Regions from separate parts of the Priestia sp. JNUCC 25 genome, predicted to be linked through region 3. Evidence: predicted binding sites of a transcription regulator. Region 3 holds the regulator's gene; each other region holds the start of a gene.
The links. Region 3 encodes Rex, which represses fermentation and respiration genes when NADH is low (regulators of the CRP and FNR family bind a similar motif). Its sites were predicted from a motif close to TTGTGAAATATTTCACAA; they were not measured.

Region 1: the regulator Rex is predicted to act here: its motif matches at 1,575-1,592, upstream of yeiL (transcriptional regulator YeiL).
Region 2: the regulator Rex is predicted to act here: its motif matches at 1,413-1,430, upstream of JNUCC25_RS26330 (anion permease).
Region 4: the regulator Rex is predicted to act here: its motif matches at 1,986-2,003, upstream of JNUCC25_RS13315 (DUF1641 domain-containing protein).

Annotation. Positions count from the first base shown of each region.
Region 1 is NZ_CM132211.1:3,503,969-3,507,177, forward strand. Features, by position in the region: gene JNUCC25_RS18290 (winged helix-turn-helix transcriptional regulator) at 1-13, opposite strand, end outside; gene JNUCC25_RS18295 (NAD(P)H-dependent oxidoreductase) at 160-744, shown strand; gene yeiL (transcriptional regulator YeiL) at 890-1,552, opposite strand; gene JNUCC25_RS18305 (class I SAM-dependent methyltransferase) at 1,661-2,296, shown strand; gene JNUCC25_RS18310 (hypothetical protein) at 2,352-2,480, opposite strand; gene JNUCC25_RS18315 (hypothetical protein) at 2,761-2,973, opposite strand.
Region 2 is NZ_CM132211.1:5,024,587-5,027,795, forward strand. Features, by position in the region: gene JNUCC25_RS26330 (anion permease) at 1-1,286, opposite strand, end outside; gene JNUCC25_RS26335 (class I SAM-dependent rRNA methyltransferase) at 1,565-2,764, opposite strand; gene JNUCC25_RS26340 (PepSY domain-containing protein) at 2,957-3,209, opposite strand, start outside.
Region 3 is NZ_CM132211.1:221,115-224,323, forward strand. Features, by position in the region: gene JNUCC25_RS01305 (ABC-F family ATP-binding cassette domain-containing protein) at 1-999, opposite strand, end outside; gene JNUCC25_RS01310 (redox-sensing transcriptional repressor Rex) at 1,458-2,096, shown strand; gene tatA (twin-arginine translocase TatA/TatE family subunit) at 2,150-2,335, shown strand; gene tatC (twin-arginine translocase subunit TatC) at 2,351-3,106, shown strand; gene JNUCC25_RS01325 (YdiK family protein) at 3,133-3,209, opposite strand, start outside.
Region 4 is NZ_CM132211.1:2,609,968-2,613,176, forward strand. Features, by position in the region: gene JNUCC25_RS13305 (ammonium transporter) at 1-1,239, opposite strand, end outside; gene JNUCC25_RS13310 (hypothetical protein) at 1,236-1,652, opposite strand; gene JNUCC25_RS13315 (DUF1641 domain-containing protein) at 2,082-2,534, shown strand; gene JNUCC25_RS13320 (NAD(P)/FAD-dependent oxidoreductase) at 2,568-3,209, shown strand, end outside.

The DNA of each region.
Region 1 (3,209 bases), 1.8 Mb from region 3:
AACTTCGTGCCATAATCAATACCTCTCCTTCTTTATGGTTCTATTTTTGTGACTATGTTATAAAAAAATGACTACTTTTAAAAAAACGTCTAAGACTATAATATTAGATTACCCCTAATAATCAAATGAAAGTAAATAAATACTTGGAGGTTATTTGAAATGAAACACCTTATTGTTTATGCACATCCAAATCCAGAAAGCTTAAACCATGCAATCTTGGATACAACAGTTAATACATTAAAGAAAAACGGTCACGAAGTTGTTGTACGTGATTTATATGCATTGGATTTTCAACCTGTATTGAAACCAGAAGATACTGAAGCTATGAAAGCAGGACAAACTCCTAATGATATTAAAACAGAACAAGAATTTATCTCTGATGCAGACGCTATAACATTTATTTATCCTATTTGGTGGACAGGTCTTCCAGCCATTCTTAAAGGATATGTAGATCGAGTATTTGCATACGGGTTTGCTTATGCTCCTGGTGAAGAAGGAATCATTAAGCTTTTGAAAGGTAAAAAAGGCTTGATCATTAATACTCATGGTACTCCTAATGAAGTTTACGATGAGATTGGAATGACAGCTGGTCTTAAAATAACATCTGACATTGGAATATTTGATTTCACTGGAATTGAGACTGTAGAACACTTACTGTTTGGAAGTATTGGATACCTTGATGAAGAAGGATATAAAGGTATGTTAAATAAAGTTGAAGATACCTTTAATCGTCATTTCTCATAAAAAGATAAAAATACTGCCTAATTAGGCAGTATTTTTTGATGGCACTCTTTTATTTAATGGGCTTTAAAAATTGTAATATTTAGCTCTTTAGGTTCCTAGAACATCCATTATAGCAACTAAAAATGTAAGGTTATTATGAGTATCTTTAATTTAATTTCGCTAGTTTTTCAAGACGTTCTCTGTCTCTAATGATGTAGCCTGGTGACTGCTTTTCAATAATATCTGTTTTACATAGTTGTGCTAGTACATGGAGCAGATGACGATATGATACGCCCAAGTACTCGCATACTTCAGTATGTTTCTCTTTATAAAAGTTACCATCAGCCGACAACATTATAAAAGCAGCGAGGCGGTTCTCAAGCGGATATGCCTGATTTTGGGTATACTTTGCTGAAGTTCTAGTTGCTTTCTCACTTAAAAAACTGCATAAATGCCTGAGAAATGTAACATCTGTTAAGAGCTTATTTTTACAGGCATTAATCGGAATAGCCAAACAAATGGTTTTTGTGACAGTTTGTATAGCTTTAGAATATTGTTGCGAATTTAATAGCTCTACTTCCCCCATGAATGTTGGAGCCTGTAAAAAATTAATTAAAGACACTTTTCCGTTTTCGTGTGTAACATAGAGTTTTGCCTTACCTTCAACAAGATAATAAATATATTGAGGGTAGGAACCTTCCTTGTAAATAAACTCACCACGTTCAAATTGGCAGACTTGAATAAATGGAGTAATCGGAAAGGAAAAAAGTGATTGAATCGAATACTTTTCGATATAGTAACTGTGCATAGGCTCGTTTAAAAATTTCATTTTTTCTCCTATTGTTATAAAAATATGAGATATCTCACATTATTTTATCTATTTACATGCTATGATGCAATAAAAGTTGATATATCAATAAGGAGTTGTCTCATACACATGATTAAACAAGACGAATATTGGAATGAAGTAGCTAATAAAAAGGAATTTACTACGCCTTTTCAACCTGAATTATTTCTCACACATGTTGACCGTGATGCTGTCATATTGGATTATGGTTGTGGTTATGGAAGAACCTTATCTGAACTAAGAGGTTACGGTTATAAAAATTTACATGGTGTAGATTTTTCGGAAGAGATGGTTAAGAGAGCTAAGTCAAACGACTCGGAAATTGATTTTCAAGTTATTCAAAGTGGGAAGCTCCCTTTTCCTAATCATTCTTTAGATGCTGTTTTACTTTTTGCAGTTTTAACATGTGTGCATAAAGATGAGGAACAGAACGCTATTTTAAACGAGATTAAACGCGTGCTGAAACCAGGAGGCATCATATATATTAATGATTTTTTGCTCAATCATGATAAGAGAAACAAAGACCGTTACGAAAAAGGTTTGGCTAAATATCATACCTATGGAGTGTTTGAATTAGCTGATGGAGCCATCTTGCGTCATCATAGTGAAAAGCGCATAAAAGAGTGGACGAATCAATTTGAAGAAGTAGAATATAAAAAAGTAGAATATGTTACTATGAACGGCAATCGTTCTAATGGTTTAGTTTATGTAGGTAAAATAAGATAAATATAGATAAAAAAAGCCATCTCTTGTGATAAAAGAGATGGCTTTTTTCGATTGTTTAAGATGGCACCTTCTTTGAATTTCCCGAGATTTTTCTTGCTGCAAAAGAAAAAGCTTCTGGAACGTAAAAAATAACACTTAACAGTCCTCTCATAGCTAAATTAGTCAGTGAAAAAGCTAGTTCCATTCTTCATCGCCTCCTTCTCATTACATATTTTATCGTAATTCACTAAAAATTCTTTGTTCATACAGTTCCTAGAACATATTTTATATTTACTAAAAAGAAACCTTAGTATTGGCAAGGTTTCTTTTCTTATTGTATAAGGTTTATTCATATGTATCCCGCTCTGAGCGAATATTGAAGGTGAATTAAAACATGTTTTTTACTACTATATAGCATTTTCCGACGTTTTGTGATTCATAAAATAAATGGCAGCGTCAAATACGCACTTTGTAAAAGCTGATACCTAGCTTTTGTTATTAAAGTCCTTTATTTCTCTTTCAATAAGAGCTACCGAAATTTCGAATGCTTGTATTCTTCTTTTAGCTAAGGTAATTTGAGATTTATATCTATCAGCATTTTCTTTAGCTTCAAACGTTTTTACTGTCTGTCTGAGTTTGTGTAAAGTTGAATCAATTTGACGTTTTGCTTCAACTAATTTAGATACATCAAATTTCATTTACGTCTCTCCTTTTTATAATTTTTATCGGTAAGATGTCTTTCTTTAAAAAGGTTGTTTATCGGCAGAGCTACTGTTATCTATATTTCCTGTCCTGTACATGAGTAGCCATCCAAAAATGCTTATTATATCAAATACAGTGAACACAAACTTACCACTTAAAACTTTTCCTAACAATATACCTGATAAAATATTTTTTTATCTATAGAAATTGAAAAGGCTCCTTTGAAAGAAGC
Region 2 (3,209 bases), 260 kb from region 3:
TAGTGAGTTAAACAGCCAAATAAATTGCTAAAGAACGCTAAAATTAATGCTGACAGTAACGGAGGCGCACCAGCGGCCACGATGACAGATAAAAATGCTGCGTACATAGCGCTGACGTGAGCCGTATTACTCGCAAAAAAGTAGTGAGAATAAAAATACGCAACAGCTAGTACAATCAACGCCGTCATCCAAGACATATGACTAACAGTGCCTTTCATCAGATCACTGAACCAAGGAATCATGCCTAGATCATTTAAGAAGGTTGCCATCATAACCAACACAGCAAACCAAACTAATGTATCCCATGCTCCCTGTTCTTTTTTGATGTCCGACCAGCTTAGTACTTGCGTTAAAAGCAGCGTACATAGACCAATAAAAGCAGTTGTTGTTGCATTAATATTTAAATTAGCGCCAAAAATCCACAGCACAAGAAGGAGTAAAAATACGCCAATCATGTACCATTCTTCTTTCTTTAGCGGACCCATCTCATTTAATTTTTTTACTGCAATTTCAGATGCTTCCGGTGTTTCTTTTAATTCTGGCGGATACAGCTTATAAATAACAAGCGGAATAACAATTAAACTAATAATTCCAGGTACAATTGCAGCCGCTGCCCAGCCAACCCATGAAATAGTCTTTCCTGTAATTTGTTCCGTCATTTTAACAGCAAGAGGATTGGCCGCCATTGCTGTTACAAACATAGCGGATGTGATCATATCTCCTTGAAACGATACTTTTGTTAAGAAAGCACCGACTCTGCGCTCCGTACCGTCTCCAGTTCTCGATCCATATGTTTCGGATAAAGAACGAATGATTGGAAGAATAATTCCTCCAGCTCGTGCTGTATTAGACGGCATTGCAGGTGATAAAAGCAAGTCACTTACGATAAGAGAATACGATAATCCCAACGTCTTTTTACCGAACAAACGAACGAAGATATAGGCAACCCTTGTTCCTAGACCAGTCTTAATAAAACCTCTAGAAATAAAGAATGCAATAACGATTAACCAAATCGTCGTATTTTGAAAACCGCTGAGCGATTGTTCAAGTGTTAATGTATTAGTTAATACAATAATGGTTAAAGATAAAATAGCTACACTGCCTAATGGCAATGGTTTAATGATAAGCCCTACGATAGTAGCCACAAAAATAGCGAATAAGTGCCAAGCCTTCACATCAAGTCCGGACGGAGGTGTAATAAACCATAAAACAAGTCCGATTGCCAGACAAATTAATAAAGGAATAAATTTCACTTCGCCGGCAGGCTTTTTTGTTATTTCAGCCATAATCTTTCTCCTTTCATGTTTTTTAATAATAGTAGTAGTATGCTCTTTCTACTTCGTACCCAATACTTATCCCATTTAAAATAAAATAATTGTAAAAATACGTTTCGTAAGGATGATATTGTAAAATTGTGAAGTATTGAGCATAATTCCTTTATTATTTTATCATATATATTGACAATATTTATCTCCTACCTTCATTTTGTCCCCTTCAAATAGCTTGTAATCGTTATTTTATCAAAAATAAATAAACTGCATGAGTTCATCATGCAGCCTTGCATTTAGCGATTTATTTTTTGAATAAACACGACTTTTAAATAATTACCTGACTTAAATTCTTTTATTGTTTTAAAATCAGATGGAAGAGCGAACTGCTCCATCATTTTGTACCGTTCCCCTTTTTCATTAAAAGCTTTTTCAATAAACGAATGGAATTTTTTCATATCAAAATTGCTTGCATTCGTAGATGCTACAATGACACCGTTTGGCTTTGTAAGCGCAATGGCTTCTTTTAATAAATCTTTGTAGTCTTTTGCCGCGCTAAACGTATGCTTTTTCGACTTAGCAAAGCTTGGCGGATCTAGCACCACAAGATCGAAGGTCATGTTCTTCTTGACCGCATATTTAAAATACTTGAAAACATCTTCTACGATAATGTCCTGTGCTTCGTGATCAATTCCATTTACACTAAATTGCTCAATTGTTTTTGCCAAGCTGCGGTTGGCTAAATCGACACTTGTTGTTTTCGCAGCTCCTCCAAGAGCGGCCGCCACTGAAAATGCGCCTGTATACGAAAACATATTTAGCACGGTCTTTCCTTTTGCATATTTATCTCGAATCGTTTTACGGACGTCTCGCTGATCTAAAAAGACTCCCACCATCGCTCCGTCATTTAAGTAAACGGCAAAACGAATACCATTTTCTTTTACAATTAAAGGGAATTCACCTTTATCCCCTGCTACAAAATCATCTTCTTCAATATACTGCCCCTTTACGTTAAAACGTTTTTTCTGGTACAGCCCTTTAAAGTTAGGCGCAGACTTTAAGGCTTCAATGACGTATTCTTTAAATTGATAAATTCCTTCACTATACCAACTCATGACGTAATATCCGTCATAATAATCAATAATCAAGCCGCCGATTCCGTCACCTTCACTATTAAATATGCGAAAAGCAGTTGTGTCTTCAGACGCATAAAAGTCATGACGAGATGAAATAGCTTGCTGAATTTTTCTAGCAAAAAACGCCGCGTCAATTTGCTCACTTTTCTTCTTCGTAAGAATCCATCCGTAGCCTTTGTTTTGTTTTCCATAATAGCCTTTGGCTAAAAATTGATTCTTGGGAGTAACTAAGTTAATAATAACCCCTTCTTCTTGCAGTTTATGACCATCAACAAGCGCATCTTTTTCAATGAGTGGATAACCCTTGTTCACTTTTTTAATAAAAGTTTCTTTGGCTATAACTTGTACTTCTTTTCTCATGTGTACACCCTATCTATTTAATTTATTTCATTCTAGTTCTATCCATTTTACAACAATAATCTACATTTATCTTAACATAGATAAACAGCCCCGTTTCTAGTTATAAATAGAAAAGCAGAGGATGCCTTGAAGCACCCTCTGCTTGATATGAATGAAAAATGAAATGTATGTTTTATGTTTTAAGATAAAAAATTATGAGCACTCTTGTCCCGTATAAGCATCGAACTTAAGCGTCTGCTGCTTGCTTCCGCTAACTAAGGTTACTACGTATACAGTTATTGAGTTTTCTGTTATAAGCTCAATATGCTCTACTTTTCCTTCTTGATGTTTTAAAGCAAGATCTTTTACAGCGTTCTCCGTTAACAGTTGAAGCTTATCTTGTTTTACATTTGTGATTTCACCCGAAACCGCATCGATTGTAACCGTGTATTCCGTATTATCTTTG
Region 3 (3,209 bases):
GAGATTTAAGACTTCATTTCCGCTTTGACGCTCAATTTCAAACGAAAAACTAGCTGATTTTTCGCCTTCGTTAGGTCGATTTATTAACTCCATTCGATCGAGCTGTTTACGTCTGCTTTGCGCACGTTTTGTAGTCGATGCGCGGGCGATGTTTCGCTGAATAAAATCATTCAGTTTTGCGACTTCATCTTGCTGCTTTTCGTACTGACGCAACTCTTTTTCATATCGCTCTGCTTTTTGTACAAGGTATTTAGAGTAGTTGCCCGTGTACTTCACCGTTGTTTTTTGTGTGACTTCATACACTTGATTTACGACTTTATCAAGGAAGTAACGATCGTGTGAAACAATTAAAATAGCTCCTTCATACCCTTGCAGAAACTGTTCCAGCCATGCTAAAGTTTCAATATCTAAGTGGTTGGTAGGCTCATCGAGAATAAGTAAGTCCGGCTTTGTTAAAAGCAGTTTTGCAAGCGCCAAGCGTGTTTTTTGTCCACCGCTCAAGGAGGAAATAGGGGTGCTATAGTCAAAGTTTGAAAAACGGAAACCGTGAAGAATAGATCGTGTATCCGCTTCATATTGATAGCCGCCTAAATCTTTGAACGTTACTTGAAGCTGATCGTACTCTTTGGTTAGTTTTTCGTATTGAACTGAATCATTAAAAATGTCTGGATCGCCCATCTTCGTTTCAAGCGTACGTAATTCTTTTTCCATCTTCTTTAACGGAGCAAAGACAGTCATCATTTCTTCCCATATGGAGAGTGTTGACTCAAGAACTGTATCTTGTCCCATATAATCAATGGAAACACCTTTAGGTTTAATAATTTCTCCGCTGTCATAAGAAAGCTGCTCAGCAATAATTTTTAATAAAGTTGATTTACCAGCACCGTTTCGTCCCACTAGGGCAATGCGGTCTTTTGATTGTACTTCTAACTTTATATTCGATAAAATGGGTTCTGCCCCATAGTATTTTGTAATACCGTTCAATTGTAGAATAATCATTTTTTCACCTCTAGTAGTATATCCATAGTGTATTTTAACATATTCTCAACTACAAGTTCTTCCTACAAGCGTTTGTAATTTGTACAGGGACAAGGAAAAATGGTGAAGCGAATGTTTTGATTCATGAAATAAAATGATTTTACGTGCACATTTTATACAGGATACTATGTTAAAATAAGAGATAAGTGCATCTCTGAACTTATATATGATGGATGTAGAAAATCCGTCATGACTAACAAACGAATCCTTTGAAGGGCTAATTGCTTCGTTCTAGCTAACGACTTTAAATAGTGCTGGATAGACAAAAGCCGTCGGGGTGTGAAGCGGAGTATATATAAAACAAGAGAAAAGAGAGAGAATTGGAAGCGCTACCTCAAAGCGGTTGATGCTTTGTGAAAGGTAATGCAATATGACTTGAAAATGTTAGTAATGACATACATGAACTGAGGGGGTACAACGTGAACACTGAACAATTAAAAATACCACAAGCAACGGCTAAACGATTGCCGCTTTATTATCGTTTTTTAAAAAACTTGCATGCTTCTGGTAAACAGCGTGTTTCGTCAGCAGAGTTAAGTGAGGCAGTGAAAGTTGATTCTGCTACTATTCGTCGGGACTTTTCTTATTTTGGAGCATTAGGGAAAAAGGGATACGGCTACAATGTGAATTATTTACTTACATTTTTCCGTAAAACGTTAGACCAAGATGAAGTAACGAAAGTAGCACTGATTGGCGTGGGGAATCTGGGAACGGCCTTTTTAAATTATAATTTTATTAAAAATAATAACACCAAAATTGAGTGCGCTTTTGATGTGATAGAAGATAAAGTCGGTACAAAAGTAGGTGACGTGCCGGTTTATCACCTTGACCAATTGGAAGATTATATGAGTGATGATATCTCAGTGGCGATTTTAACCGTTCCTGCCACTGTTGCTCAGCAAATTACCGATCGTTTAGTGAACTGCGGAATTAAAGGGATTCTAAACTTCACTCCTGCACGCTTAAACGTACCGGATGAGATTCGACTACATCATATTGATCTTGCTGTAGAATTACAGTCGCTTGTCTATTTTTTGAAAAATTATCCTGTTGAATAAGGTGGACTGTGTTACGATTTCCTTAAGTCTAAATTAATAAGGAGAGTGGGAATATGGGGATTGGAGCAGGCAGTTGGATTATTATTGCGATTGTAGCACTGCTTATTTTTGGACCGAAACGGTTACCGGAGCTAGGAAGGTCAGTCGGGCAAACGCTTAGAGAGTTTAAGCATGCCGCTAGCGGTGCATCAGAAGATCGTGAAAAAGATAAACAGCGTCAAGTAGATGACAAAGAGTAAAAGGGTGATCATAGTATGACTGAACAAGAAATGTCAATATATGATCATATAGGAGAGCTGCGAAAACGCATTTTAATTGTTTTATTTTTCTTTGTCATTGCCACAATTGGCGGCTTTTTTATAGCGGATAAGGTTATTGTCTATTTACAGCATGCTGATGAGGCAAAAAATTTAACGATGAATGCATTTAGGCTAACAGATCCAGTTAAGATTTATATGCAGTTTGCTGTTATTATCGGCTGTGTACTTGCAGCTCCTGTTGCACTGTATCAACTTTGGGCATTTATTAGTCCTGGTTTATATGAAAAAGAGCGTAAGGTAACGCTTGGATATATTCCTGTTTCCATTTTTCTCTTTATCGGCGGTGTCTCTTTTTCTTATTTTGTGTTGTTTCCATTTGTCGTCGATTTTATGACGCGCGTTTCTGATGAGCTGAATGTAAACCAAGTGATTGGCATTAATGAATACTTTTCTTTTTTAATGCAGCTCACACTGCCTTTTGGCCTGTTGTTTCAGCTTCCTGTCGTCGTCATGTTTTTGACGCGATTAGGAATTATAACGCCTATGTTTTTATCTCAAATTCGAAAGTATGCCTATTTCGTACTGCTAGTTATTGCCGCACTTATTACACCACCGGAATTGCTCTCGCACATGATGGTGACAGTGCCGCTCTTAATTTTGTATGAAATCAGCATCATTATTTCCCGCATTTCGTATCGCAAAGTGTTAAAGGCAAGGGCAGAGCAAGAAAGAGAAGATGTTAGTATGTAAAAAAACCACTGAAACAGTGGTTTTTTTTATTTAGATGAATCATCTTGATTTTTATATTGCTGCTGCAACTTTTTAATTTTATAGTGCAAGATAAAAATGCGAA
Region 4 (3,209 bases), 2.4 Mb from region 3:
ATATTCAATAAATTCAGGAGCTTGATGAGCTGCCATGATACCGTGGTAGCTGATATCTAAGCCCACTTCTTCTTCTTCTTCCGTAGATCGAAGCGGAACCACCAAGGAAATAACCTTTAACCCTATCCACGTCGTAACAAATCCCCAAGCGCATAGAGCGATTAACCCAAGAAGTTGAACGCCAAGTAACGTCCAGCCTCCTCCTGTAAACACACCGCCGTCTGTAGAAAACAAGCCCACAGCCAACGTGCCCCATATTCCCGAAGCAGCGTGTACAGGAAAAGCTCCTACAGGATCGTCGATTTGACGTGCTTCGAGCCAGTTTGTAGCTGCCATCATTAATAAGCCAGATACAGCTCCAATAAAAATAGCAGATGGTGTGTTAACAAAAGCGCACCCGGCCGTAATGCCAACCAGTCCAGCAAGCGATCCATTTATTACAGAAGGTGCATCTGAACGGTTGTAGCGAAATAAAGTATAAAATAAAGTAGCTGCTCCGCCTGCTGCTGCTGATAACATTGTGACAATAGCAATGTGACCAATTCTAACGTCAGTGGCACTTAGCGTACTTCCTGCATTAAACCCGAACCATCCAAACCATAATAAAAAAGCACCCACTGATGCAAGCGGCAAATTGCTTGGAAGAGAAACAGAACTAATTCCATTTTTCGTGAACTTCCCTTTTCTCGGTCCAATCATTATTGCAGCTGCTAAAGCTGAAAAACCGCCAAGAGCATGGATAACTGCCGAACCGGCAAAATCAAGCATCCCTAACTTACTAATCCATCCGCCTCCCCAAATCCAGTGGCCGGCTATAGGATAAATAAATGTAGTCATCAAAATCGCATATAAAAGATATGCGCGGAAATTAATTCGTTCTGCCACCGCTCCAGAAACGATAGAAATGACCGCAATAACAAACGCACATTGAAACAGCCAAAACGTTTCAAGCCCAATTGGAATGTCAAGGTGCGATAAATTACCTGAGAGCGCAAAACCGCTTTTACCGACAACTCCACCTAAATCATCGCCGTACATTAATCCAAAACCAATTAAATAGAAACAAAGCGTTCCTATTGTAATATCAGCGAATACTTTCATAATAATATTCACGCTATTTTTATAGCGGACAAAACCTGCCTCTAGCAAGGCAAAGCCGCCTTCCATTAACAAAATCATCGCCGCTGTTAACACGACCCACGTTGTATTTATCCCTAAACTTAGTTCATTAACACTCATATCCCAACGCCTCCACTGCTTTTTAATCGTTTTATTTCTTGTACAATAGCAGGCGAAAGCGTAATTTCACTTGTTTCTTCATTTTCCGCTTTTATTAATTCAAGAACTTCATGAAGTTCTCGCATTTGTGCTTTAAGGTGATCAATTTTTTTAAAGCGTTCCTTTACGTATACCATATACTCGACCGCTTGATGCTGACTTAAAGGACGCCCGGTAAAAAATTTACGAAACGGTGATAGTGATTGATACCAAGCTTCTTCAGCACGTTTCTTCTCTTCGTATTTACTAATTTTCGTTTTTATATCTTCTATTTCTTGTGCTTTAGCTTCTTTTAACTTCATTATAAATTCAATTAATTTTAATTGAGGCAATGTAATGACCACATTATGATAAAGTTCATCCACTATAACCATGTTATATCTCCTTACATAAGATGTTATATTATGATTATATGTAGAACACTATAGTAAGTCAATGTAATTTTTTGAAAACTCTTTAAATAGTAAATGCGCCCTATCTTTTTAATACTTATAGAATATTAAGTTCCTATGTGTTGAAATATGACGTTATTTGTTTTATCGTAGGAAGAGGAATCATGTTAGTTCCCTATTTTAATTTTATTTACCTAGGCAATTATTCGCTTTATTTTTTATAAACTTTTATTAAACAAAGGGTTACGAGGTTCTTCACTTATTTTTTCAACAAAATGAGTTGATTTTATCTCGTATTAAAATTAAAATAGAATTATGTGCAAGATTTCACAACTTCACAATGTAGTTTGAAAGTCTAGCAGATAACTAGGAACTACATATGCAACAGTATCCAGCAAAGGAGGACTTTTCATGTCTCAATCAACTATTCAAAAATCAGCTGCAGAGGAAAATGCTGCTGTACAAACAGAAGCGGCAGTTAACAAAGGTCAAGCGGATGTGTTAGATCAATTGTTAAAGCCTGAAGTACAAGAAGCTCTTACTGTTCTTGTAGATAATTTACCAAAATTATCTGAAATGGTAACGGTGCTTACAAAAACTTACGACGTTGCGCAATCATTATTAACTGACGACGTATTAAAAGAAGATCTACTTGGTGGAGTAAAAGAATTTATCGAGCCAGTAGAAGGAACAGTAAAAGGTCTTGCAGCTACTGCAATCGAAGCAAACGATCGTGCAGAAGCAAACGCTTCTAATTCAATCGGTTTATTCGGTTTATTACGCATGCTTAAAGATCCACAAGCTCAAAAACTATTCCGCTTTGCACAAGCGTATTTAGACATTACAAACGAAAAACAAAAATAATTTTCATTAAAAAGTGTGGACGGAGGATCGACTATGTCAAAACATATTTTAATTTTAGGCGGCGGTTACGGTGGTTTATTAACTGCAATGACAGCTCGCCAACACCTAAGTGCGGATGAAGCAAAAATTACAGTAGTGAACCGTTTTGCTACTCACCAAATCATTACAGAATTACACCGTCTAGCTGTAGGCGGCGTTTCTGAACAAGCGGTAGCTTTACCACTTGATAAATTACTTAAAAACTACAACGTTGATTTAAAAATTGCAACGGTAAAAGAAATCTCACCAGATCAACGTGAAGTATCTCTTGAAGATGGTACAAAATTAAGCTACGACTACCTTGTTACAGCGTTAGGTAGTGAAACTGCTTACTTCGGTATCCCTGGTTTAGAAGAGCACAGCTTCGTTCTTAAATCAGTAAATGATGCAAACCGTTTACGTGCACACGTAGAAGCTTGTATCGCTGAATACAGCAAAACAAAAAATAAAGCTGACGGTACAATCGTAGTTGGCGGTGGCGGATTAACAGGTATCGAACTTGTTGGTGAATACGCTGACTTAATGCCAAGCCTATGTCTAAAACACGGTGTTGATCCAAAAGAAATTTCTCTATACTGTGTAGAAGCAGCTCCTACAGTTCTTCCAGGCTTCCCTGCTGAATTAGTAGAGCGCGCT